2 regions of the Planococcus sp. YIM B11945 genome follow, and region 1 is predicted to be linked to the other one. Evidence: a T-box and tRNA genes for the amino acid it is inferred to sense, from the RefSeq annotation. Region 1 holds a T-box; the other holds one or more tRNA genes.

Region 1 (5,241 bases):
CGGGCAATGCCATTGCGACGAAGCTAGCGCAGCGATGCAGGAGCACACGGGTTTAGCGGAATGTCAGCTATTTATTCATATTTTAATTCTGCTTAAATATTTCGCATTTCGAAAATTTTTCTTGTAGAGTGTTTGAAAAACGAATACAATGACTGATGGAAAGTGAACTGAAGGAGAGACTTTTATGCCAAAACGCGTCTGGCTGTTAATCATTGGAATGCTCGTGAATGTTACGGGGAATTCGTTTTTATGGCCGTTAACTACTATATATATGCACGATTATTTAGGGAAGTCATTGTCGGTAGCCGGGCTCGTTTTGATGGTCAATGCGGCAGCAGCCATTGTTGGTAATTTGCTTGGCGGCGCGCTGTTTGATAAATACGGCGGCTACAAATCGGTAATCGGCGGCATCATTTTGACAAGCCTAGCGTTAACCGGGCTGACGATTTGGCATGATTTTATGCAGTTTGCCGTTTTTTACACGATTATCGGTTTTAGCGGCGGCATTGTGTTTCCGAGCATGTATGCCATGGTCGGAACGGCTTGGCCAGAAGGCGGAAGAAAAGCGTTCAATGCCATTTATCTTGCACAAAACGTCGGCGTGGCAATCGGGCCGGCAATGGCTGGCGTATTAGCCGCATATAGCTTTGATTATATTTTTGCAGCGAATTTGGGCATGTACTTGCTGTTCTTTTTAATTGCGGTTTTCGGTTTCAAATCGATGTCAATTTCACCATCCAGCCATACATCGGTTTTTAACGAAAAAAAGAAAATTCGCAAACGCGGCCCTTTTTATGCCTTGATGATTGTGTGTGCCGGCTATTTGCTTTGCTGGATCGGCTACGTCCAGTGGCAATCGACCATTTCTGCATATACGCAGGAAATCGGCATCACATTGCCGCAATACAGCTTATTGTGGACGATCAATGGTTTATTGATTGTCATTGGCCAGCCGTTTATCCGTCCGATCATGAAACGGATTGAAGACAACATCAAGAGCCAGCTTGTCATTGGGATTTTGATCATGACGGTGTCTTATTTGGTTGTCGCATTTGCAGAGGATTTCAGTATGTTCGTTATCGCAATGGTGATTTTAACGATCGGGGAAATGTTTGTCTGGCCGGCTGTTCCGGCACTTGCCAATCAATTGGCGCCGAAAGGGAGAGAAGGATTTTACCAAGGCATCGTCAACAGTGTCGCGACGAGCGGCCGGATGATCGGTCCGCTTTTTGGCGGTTTGATGGTGGATTTATACGGCATGCAGGCGCTTTTTATGGTTATTACGGTATTGGTCGCAGCGGCGATTATTACGTCGCTTTTATACGATCGTCCACTGAAAAAAGAATTGAACGAACAACTTCAAGAAAATTTTACGCAATGAAAAAGGCAATCCTCAAAGGGTTGCCTTTTTTCTGCAAGTTGCGTTTTAATAGGGAGTTTGTTTAAATTAATAGTGAAAGCGCTTAATTATTATAATAGTAGAAAGATTGACGAAAAAGGGGGCATTCGGTATGAAACCGATATATGGGTCTGCTCGTGAAGCAGTGGAACAAATACAAGATGGCGCGACCATTATGGTTGGGGGATTCGGGCTGGTTGGAATCCCGGAACAATTGATTTTGGCGCTGGTGGATAAAGGCGTAACCGACTTGACCGTCATCTCGAACAATTGCGGCGTGGATGAATGGGGACTGGGTTTATTATTAAAAAACAAGCAAATCAAGAAAATGATCGGTTCATATGTAGGCGAAAATAAAGAGTTCGAGCGCCAAGTGCTGTCCGGCGAAATCGAAGTTGAATTGACGCCGCAAGGCACGCTTGCTGAAAAAATGCGGGCAGGCGGAGCGGGCATTCCGGCCTTTTTCACTCCAGCAGGCGTTGGGACGACGGTCGCTGAAGGCAAGGAAATCCGCGAGTTTGAAGGCAAGGAATATGTCCTTGAACACGCGCTGAAAGCGGATTTTGCCTTGGTGCGCGCTGCCAAAGCGGATAAAATGGGCAACTTGGTTTACAACAAAACGGCGCAAAATTTCAATCCGTTGGCTGCAGCGGCAGGCAAAATCACCATTGCAGAAGTGGAAGAAATTGTGGAGACCGGCGACATTGATCCGAATCATGTCCAAACGCCAAGCATTTACGTGCAAGGGCTGCTGCAAGCCAAACAAGAAAAACGCATCGAGCGCTTAACAACTCGGACGGTTTAAGAAAGGGCGGGGAATTTCGTGGATAAACAAATGGTAAGAGAACGAATTGCAAGACGCGCCGAAAAAGAAATCAAAGACGGCGATTACGTCAACCTAGGAATTGGCATGCCGACACTCGTCGCCAATTTTATTTCTGACAATAAAAGCGTGGTTCTTCAGTCGGAAAACGGCCTTTTAGGCATCGGGCCATATCCAACTGAAGACGAAGTCGATCCGGATCTGATCAACGCCGGCAAAGAAACGGTGTCAACGATTCCTGGTTCTGCGTTTTTCACAAGCGCTGAATCATTCGCAATGATCCGCGGAGGCCATATTGATGTAGCGATACTCGGCGGCATGGAAGTGGCCGAAAATGGCGACTTGGCAAACTGGATGATTCCAGGAAAAATGATCAAAGGCATGGGCGGTGCGATGGATCTTGTCCACGGCGCGAAAAAAGTCATCGTCATCATGGACCATGTGTCAAAAGACGGCTCTGCTAAAATCAAAAAGCAATGCGACTTGCCGCTGACCGGCAAAGGCGTGGTCAATAAAATCATTACGGAACGCGCGGTAATTGAAGTGACGGAAAACGGGCTTGAATTGCTGGAAGTGTTCGACGGCTTTACGGTCCAAGACATCATTGATTCAACCGATGCGCCGCTGAATACAGAAAACGTCAAAGTGTCCTAAGCTATTGCCAAAAAACGGGGCTTCGTCTAAAATGAATATCAATAGCAAATGGCAGTGAAGAGGAATAGTAAATTGCTTTTTATCTAAAAGAGAGCCGGCGGTTGGTGCAAGCCGGTGATAAACGCAATTGAACTCGCCTTGGAGCCAGTGTATGTGAAATTAGTAAGATACACCGTTTTCCGCGTTAAGGAATCAAGTTGAGCGAGTAACTCGCTAATTTGGGTGGTACCGCGGGAAACTCCCGTCCCTTATTTTATTTAAGGGGCGGGAGTTTTTATTTATGAGGAGGAAAATTGATGACATTCAAGCACAAAGAAGTAGAAAAGAAATGGCAGAAATACTGGGCCGACAACAAAACGTTCAAAATGGAGAATGACGAAGCCAAACCGAAATTTTATGCACTGGATATGTTCCCGTATCCATCAGGCGCCGGCCTACACGTTGGCCATCCGGAAGGCTACACGGCAACCGATATTTTGAGCCGCATGAAGCGCATGCAAGGCTATAACGTTCTTCACCCTATGGGCTGGGATGCATTCGGCCTTCCTGCAGAACAATACGCACTTGATACAGGGAATGATCCGGCTGAATTTACCGCGAAAAACATCGCGACATTCAAGCGCCAAATCCAGGAACTCGGTTTCTCGTATGACTGGGACCGTGAAATCAATACGACCGATCCTGCATATTACAAATGGACACAGTGGATTTTTATTCAGCTTTACAATAAAGGCTTGGCGTATGTGGACGAAGTAGCGGTCAACTGGTGTCCTGCACTTGGTACAGTACTTGCCAACGAAGAAGTGGTCGACGGCAAATCCGAACGCGGCGGACATCCGGTCGAACGCCGCCCGATGCGCCAATGGGTATTGCGCATTACGGAATATGCAGACCGCTTGCTGGAAGATTTGAATGATTTGGATTGGCCGGAAAGCTTGAAAGACATGCAGCGCAACTGGATTGGGAAATCCGAAGGGGCAGAATTGGAATTTCATGTGGATCAAACGGATCATTCGTTCCGCGCATTCACGACTCGCCCAGATACGATTTTCGGTGCAACGTATGCGGTACTCGCGCCGGAGCATAAATTAGTGGAAGCAATCACCACACCGGAGCAAAAAGCAGCAGTTGAAGCGTATATCGATGAAGTGAAAACGAAAAGTGATTTGGAGCGCACCGATTTGGCGAAATCAAAGTCGGGTGTCTTCACAGGCGCGTATGCCATTAACCCAGCAAGCGGCGATCAAATGCCGATCTGGATCGCCGATTACGTCCTTGCAACTTACGGAACGGGTGCCATCATGGCGGTTCCGGCACACGATGAGCGGGATTATGAATTCGCAAAGCAATTCGATTTGCCGATCGTTGAAGTCGTATCAGGCGGAAATATTGAAGAGGAAGCGTATGCAGGAGACGGCGAATTAATCAATTCGGCTTTCTTGAATGGCTTGAACAAAAAAGAAGCAATTGCTAAAGCGATTGCTTGGCTGGAAGAGCACGAAGTCGGCGAAAAGAAAATCACGTTCCGTCTGCGGGACTGGCTGTTCAGCCGCCAACGCTACTGGGGCGAGCCGATTCCAATCATTCATTGGGAAGACGGCACAATGACACCGGTTGATGAAAAAGATTTGCCATTGGTATTGCCAGTGACGACCGACATCAAACCGAGCGGCACCGGCGAATCGCCGCTTGCCAATATCGAAGACTGGTTGAATGTCGTGCATCCGGAAACGGGCATGAAAGGGCGCCGCGAAACCAATACAATGCCGCAATGGGCAGGAAGCTGCTGGTACTACTTACGCTTTATCGACCCAACCAACGACAAAATGTTGGCGGATCCAGAATTGTTGAAACGCTGGCTGCCGGTTGATGTATATATCGGAGGCGCTGAGCACGCGGTTCTTCATTTATTGTACGCACGATTCTGGCATAAAGTGCTTTACGATATCGGTGTAGTTGAAACGAAAGAACCGTTCCAAAAATTATTCAACCAAGGCATGATTTTGGGAGAAGGCAATGAAAAAATGTCGAAATCCAAAGGCAATGTCGTCAATCCGGACCAAGTGATCGAGAGCCATGGAGCCGATACACTTCGCATGTATGAAATGTTTATGGGGCCGCTTGAGGCGTCCATCGCCTGGTCGACAAATGGCCTTGACGGTTCGCGCCGGTTCTTGGACCGTGTATGGCGTTTGTTCATCGAAGAAGGCGAGTTAAGTTCGAAAATTGTCGATTCAAATGACGGCAAATTGGACAAAGCCTACCACCAGACAGTGAAGAAAGTGACAGAAGACATTGAAGGGCTTCGCTTCAATACGGCGATTTCCCAAATGATGGTCTTCATCAATGAAGGCTATAAAGCCGA
Region 2 (5,241 bases), on a different contig from region 1:
TCGGATGAACTGGATAAACTCATTGACTTGAAAGCGAACCGCAACTCGTTCTTTGTGTTTATCATCGGCTTCCTTTTAGCTATGGCCTCACTCGTTTTCTCAGAACCCACTCAAATCATGTTCATTATTTTGATTGTTTCCGGGTTTGTTTCCGATTTGATCGGCTCTGTTACGAAACTTTATCACTACAAGAAAGGGGTTTAATATGGGCAATCATCTTGTCGGCAACCACATTCGAAAATTGCGGTTCAACTTGGGCGAAATGACTCAGCAGCAATTGGCTGACAAGGCAGGCGTCACAAGACAAACCATTGTTGCTCTCGAAAAGGGAAACTACTCTCCCTCCTTGGAATTGGCTTTCCGCATTGCTCTCGTCTTTAATTTGCCGTTGGAAGAAGTGTTCTTTTATGGAGAGGCATCGAACAGAAAAGATTAACCTTTGGTACTTATTTTAAAGGAGGAGAGAAAAATGGAGGAAAACAAAAGAAACGCAAAAATTGTCGGGGTATTGTTTCTCATTGCAGCAGTTACTGCGGTACTTGGCCTGCTCTTGTATGATCCAATTTTAAATAGCCCTGATTACCTCGTTCAAGGCGCCGAGCATGCCAACCAAATCATTCTAGGGGCTTTGATGGAATTGATGCTTGTAGCAGCAGCAATTGGCACCGCTACAGCCATGTTTCCGATTTTAAGAAAATACAATGAAACAATCGCCCTTTGGCATGTCTGTTTCCGTTTCCTCGAAGCGGTCATTATTGTCATCGGCGTCATCAGTGTGCTTTCTTTGCTGACCTTGAGCCGGGAATTTGTCGCAGCTGGTTCTTTGGATGCCGCCTCTTTCCAAGCTTCAGGAACAGTCTTAAAAGCCATACACGAATGGACGTTTTTATTCGGCCCCAATTTCATGCTTGGCATCAACACGATCATGTACAGCTACATTCTATACAAAACCAAACTTGTTCCCCGGTTCATTCCCGTATTGGGGATGACAGGAGCCGTACTCGTTTTCAGCTGTTCCTTGTTGGTCATGTTCGGCGTAATTGAGCAACTATCTGTATGGGGCGCGGTTTTGGCCTTGCCTGTTGCTGCCAATGAAATAATTTTAGCGGTGTGGCTTATTAGCAAAGGCTTTAACGAACCTGCTTTAACGGCATTAACAGAAAACAAAAAGCGGCGCAATCAGAATTCTTTAATCAAAGCTGAAGCGCCATAAAGCCATAGAAAAAAGCCCCTGCTTTGAAAAATTCAAAGCAGGGGCTTTTTGAGTTCATCGCTTGGCATGGCGATGAGAAGTATACCGGCGGTCGGGGTCGAACCGACACTCCCGTGAAGGAACGGGATTTTGAGTCCCGCGCGTCTGCCAATTCCGCCACGCCGGCAAATGTTCTAAAGGAACTATACAAATATAACATAACATCGAACTTATGCCAATAGTTTTTCACAAAAAAAATCAGCGTCTGGAAATTCCAGCGCTGATATAACCTTAAAAGAAAATATTTAAAAGAAGATAGAAAGCTGCAGCCAATGCAGCAGAAATTGGCAACGTGATTATCCAGGTAATCAACATTGTCTGAGCTGTTCCCCATTTAACGCCTTTCAAACGGTGAGACGCTCCTACACCCATGATAGAAGAAGAAATAACATGAGTTGTACTTACTGGCAAATGAATGAAGGTAGCGCCGAAAATAACCGCTGCTCCAGTTAAGTCAGCAGCAACTCCGTTCACCGGACGGATTTTCATGATCTTGCCGCCAACTGTTTTGATGATTCTCCATCCTCCGACCGAAGTTCCGAGTGCCATTGCCATCGCACAAGAAACCTGTACCCAAGTTTGAATATCATCGCCTGTTTGAAGGCCGTTCACGATCAAAGCCATCGTAATGATACCCATCGCTTTTTGCGCATCGTTTGTCCCGTGGGTAAACGATTGAAGCGCAGCTGTTCCGATTTGAATCAAGCGGAAGTTTTTGTTTGTTTTCGTTAAGTTATTATTTTTGAAAACCACTTTAAAAATACTGTAAACAATATAGGCAACTACAAAAGCCAGGATTGGCGAAAGAATAAGCGCTTGGATGATTTTCAAGAATCCGCTATAATTCAGTGCACTAAATCCGGCAGCTGCAATAGCAGCACCTGCGATTGAACCAATCAATGCGTGCGATGAACTGCTTGGAATACCGTAATACCAAGTGATTAAATTCCAAGCAATTGCGGCAAGCAAAGCAGCCATGATGACGATAGAGCCATTCTCCAAAGTAAATGGATCAACTATATCTTTAGTAATGGTTTTGGCAACTCCCGTAAAAGCAAGAGCCCCCACGAAGTTCATAATAGCAGCCAACATAATGGCGTGGCGCGGTTTTAATGCTTTTGTTGAGACTGCAGTGGCAATTGAGTTCGCTGTATCATGAAATCCATTAATGAAGTCAAACCCAAGTGCTAAAATGACAATTATAACTGTGGTGACTAATAGTATATCCATCGTCTGAGTGCCCCTTAAGCGTTTTTCATAATGATTGTTTCAAGTGTATTCGCAACTTTTTGGCAATAATCCGCAATTTCTTCAAGTTCTTCATAAATTTCTTTGTATTGAATAATACGGATTGGATCTTTTTCAACTTGGAAAAGATTTTTGATTGAGTGACGTAGCGTCACGTCGCATTGAGACTCGTAATCTTTAATTTTGATGGCATGGGCTCTCATATTGCCTAGTTTTTTAGTAGACAACAGATCCACCGCCGCTTGAATTTCAATTGTGCATTTGCGGATAGCTTCCACAAATTCCAACATATATTTGTCAGCGTTAATGACGGAATACATTTCAAATAACGAGGCTGTATGGTCTAAACCGTCCAATACATCATCCATCGTCATCGCAAGTGCTAAAATATCTTCACGCTCGATAGGAGTAATAAAGGCATTGTTTAAATCTTGAATAACAGTGTGTACGAATGAATCACCTTTTGTTTCATAATCTTTCATCGTATCTGAAAAGATCTTCAAATCACTGATTGCACTTAATTTATAATCTGCGAAATAATCAGCACTTTCTTTAAGGTTTCTCGAAATATTATCCAACTGTACAATAAACTTATCCTGCTTTTTAAAAGCCATCTTCTTTTACCCCCGCTATTTTAATAAAATAAACACTAAGCTAAATAATAATAGCTCATTTATAACCACCTTAACAATAGCTTATTAAAAAATTTACAAAACCGTAACATAACGAAATTATCTAATAATATTATTTTATTGATATAGCATTATTTCTAATTAAAAGAATCGGCCTTTTAAAATTTAACCATTCCCATTTAAGTTCCCGTATTTTTCATTACTGAAACCAATTTGAACATCACACTTGCGCCGTTTTAGCTTTAGTTGCACTAAGCAAGTCTTTCTCAATCTTCCCGTCTTTGATAACCGCAACGATCGTATTGACATTTTCTAATGCCCGAATATCCTCCAGCGGGTTTGTATTGGAAATAATAAGATCAGCTAATTTGCCGGCTTCCAAAGTGCCAATCTTATCTTCCCACCCCAAACACTCCGCAGCTACTTTAGTGGTCGCCAAAATGGCTTCCATCGGCGACATGCCAATATCGCACATCAACCCCAGTTCGCGCAAGTTCGTGCCATGGGCCATTACACCGGCGTCTGTCCCCATGGCAATTTTCACTCCCGCTTTATAGGCTTTTGCTATGCTTTCTTTATGGATATCCACCACATCCAGCGCTTTTTGAACCGCGTATTCGGGCATGTTGTCATTTTCCTTGCTTGCTTCTACAACCGCCACTGGCGCAAGTAGAGTGGGAACGAGATAAGTTCCATGCTGCACCATCAACTCGATCGCTTCATCATCCAGAAAAATGCCATGTTCAATTGAATGGATGCCTGCTCGCACTGCATTTTTAATGCCTTCTGCACCTTGTGCATGGGCCATAACTTTTATCCCTCTGCGAAAAGTCGCCTCTTCTACCATAATCGCCAATTCTTCTTGCGAGTATTGTGTAAACTCTGGATGGTCAGTAGGGCTCAGCACCCCTCCAGTAGCATGGACCTTAATCACTTCGGCACCAGCTCTCAGCATTTCCCTTACGCGCTGCCTTACTTGCTCTGGTCCATCACACACGCCGCTTGGCATGCCTGGGTAGCTTTTACTTGTAATATCAATGCCTGAACGCATCCAGTTGTCACCGTGCCCTCCAGTAATCGTTAAGGGATTGATGCTTAATTGCATGCGCGGTCCAGCGACAAGCCCTTTTTCAACGGCCATCTTTACGCCGAGATCAGTAAATCCGGCATCTCGAACAGTCGTAATTCCAGCATTCAGCGTTCGTTTCATGTATTCAATCGCTTCATAATACTTATAAGCGAATGGTGTTGCAAGCGACTCACGAATATCTTTAATTTCCATAATCATGTGAACATGGGTGTCTATCAAACCAGGCAAAATAAAGCCGCCCAGCGCATCAATTTTTTCGGTGTCGCTATCCGGTACCTTTATCTCACTTTGCAAGCCCACTGCTTCAATTTTATTGTCTTTGATTAATACCGCCGCGTTTTTTAATGCCGGCTGCCCTGTCCCATCGATTAATGTCCCATTAAAAATAAATTTATAAGCCACTTTAACTCCTCCTAATTTATCAAACATTCTAACTATTTACCACAGTATCATTTATTGTGAAAGATTCCTAGCAAATATAAAAGCTTAATAAACAAACAAAAAACCCCCAACTTTGAACTGAATCAAAGTTGGGGGCAAAAAGGTTGGCTGCCTTTTAACTAATACCGGCGGTCGGGGTCGAACCGACACTCCCGTGAAGGAACGGGATTTTGAGTCCCGCGCGTCTGCCAATTCCGCCACGCCGGCAAAATAGTAATGGAGGCGGCAACCGGACTCGAACCGGTGATAAGGGTGTTGCAGACCCATGCCTTACCACTTGGCTATGCCGCCAAAAATTGGAGCGGAAGACGAGGTTCGAACTCGCGACCTCCACCTTGGCAAGGTGGCGTTCTACCACTGAACTACTTCCGCATAAGCTGGGGTACCTGGATTCGAACCAGGGCATGACGGGATCAAAACCCGTTGCCTTACCGCTTGGCTATACCCCAATAATAAGATGGGGCGGACGAGGGGAATTGAACCCCCGAGTGCCGGAATCACAATCCGGTGCGTTAACCACTTCGCCACGACCGCCACTTTACTATTTTATAAATACAATTGAATAAAATTAAAACATG

The links. The T-box of region 1 lies ahead of leuS (leucine--tRNA ligase). A T-box ahead of a tRNA ligase gene usually reads a tRNA of that ligase, here a tRNA-Leu.
Region 2: it encodes a tRNA-Leu, which carries the amino acid that the T-box ahead of leuS (leucine--tRNA ligase) is inferred to sense. The anticodon was not compared.

What each region holds. Positions count from the first base shown of each region.
Region 1 covers NZ_JBOZWR010000001.1:28,352-33,592, forward strand. Annotated here, with positions in the region: gene ACRRQV_RS00250 (MDR family MFS transporter) at 185-1,381, shown strand; gene ACRRQV_RS00255 (CoA transferase subunit A) at 1,512-2,204, shown strand; gene ACRRQV_RS00260 (3-oxoacid CoA-transferase subunit B) at 2,223-2,876, shown strand; T-box leader at 2,922-3,128, shown strand; gene leuS (leucine--tRNA ligase) at 3,173-5,241, shown strand, end outside.
Region 2 covers NZ_JBOZWR010000008.1:230,112-235,352, forward strand. Annotated here, with positions in the region: gene ACRRQV_RS16445 (hypothetical protein) at 1-204, shown strand, start outside; gene ACRRQV_RS16450 (helix-turn-helix transcriptional regulator) at 206-436, shown strand; gene ACRRQV_RS16455 (DUF4386 domain-containing protein) at 470-1,213, shown strand; tRNA gene ACRRQV_RS16460 (tRNA-Leu) at 1,296-1,379, opposite strand; gene ACRRQV_RS16465 (inorganic phosphate transporter) at 1,484-2,482, opposite strand; gene ACRRQV_RS16470 (DUF47 domain-containing protein) at 2,497-3,114, opposite strand; gene ACRRQV_RS16475 (amidohydrolase family protein) at 3,353-4,624, opposite strand; tRNA gene ACRRQV_RS16480 (tRNA-Leu) at 4,787-4,870, opposite strand; tRNA gene ACRRQV_RS16485 (tRNA-Cys) at 4,881-4,954, opposite strand; tRNA gene ACRRQV_RS16490 (tRNA-Gly) at 4,961-5,035, opposite strand; tRNA gene ACRRQV_RS16495 (tRNA-Gln) at 5,041-5,112, opposite strand; tRNA gene ACRRQV_RS16500 (tRNA-His) at 5,122-5,197, opposite strand; tRNA gene ACRRQV_RS16505 (tRNA-His) at 5,240-5,241, opposite strand, start outside.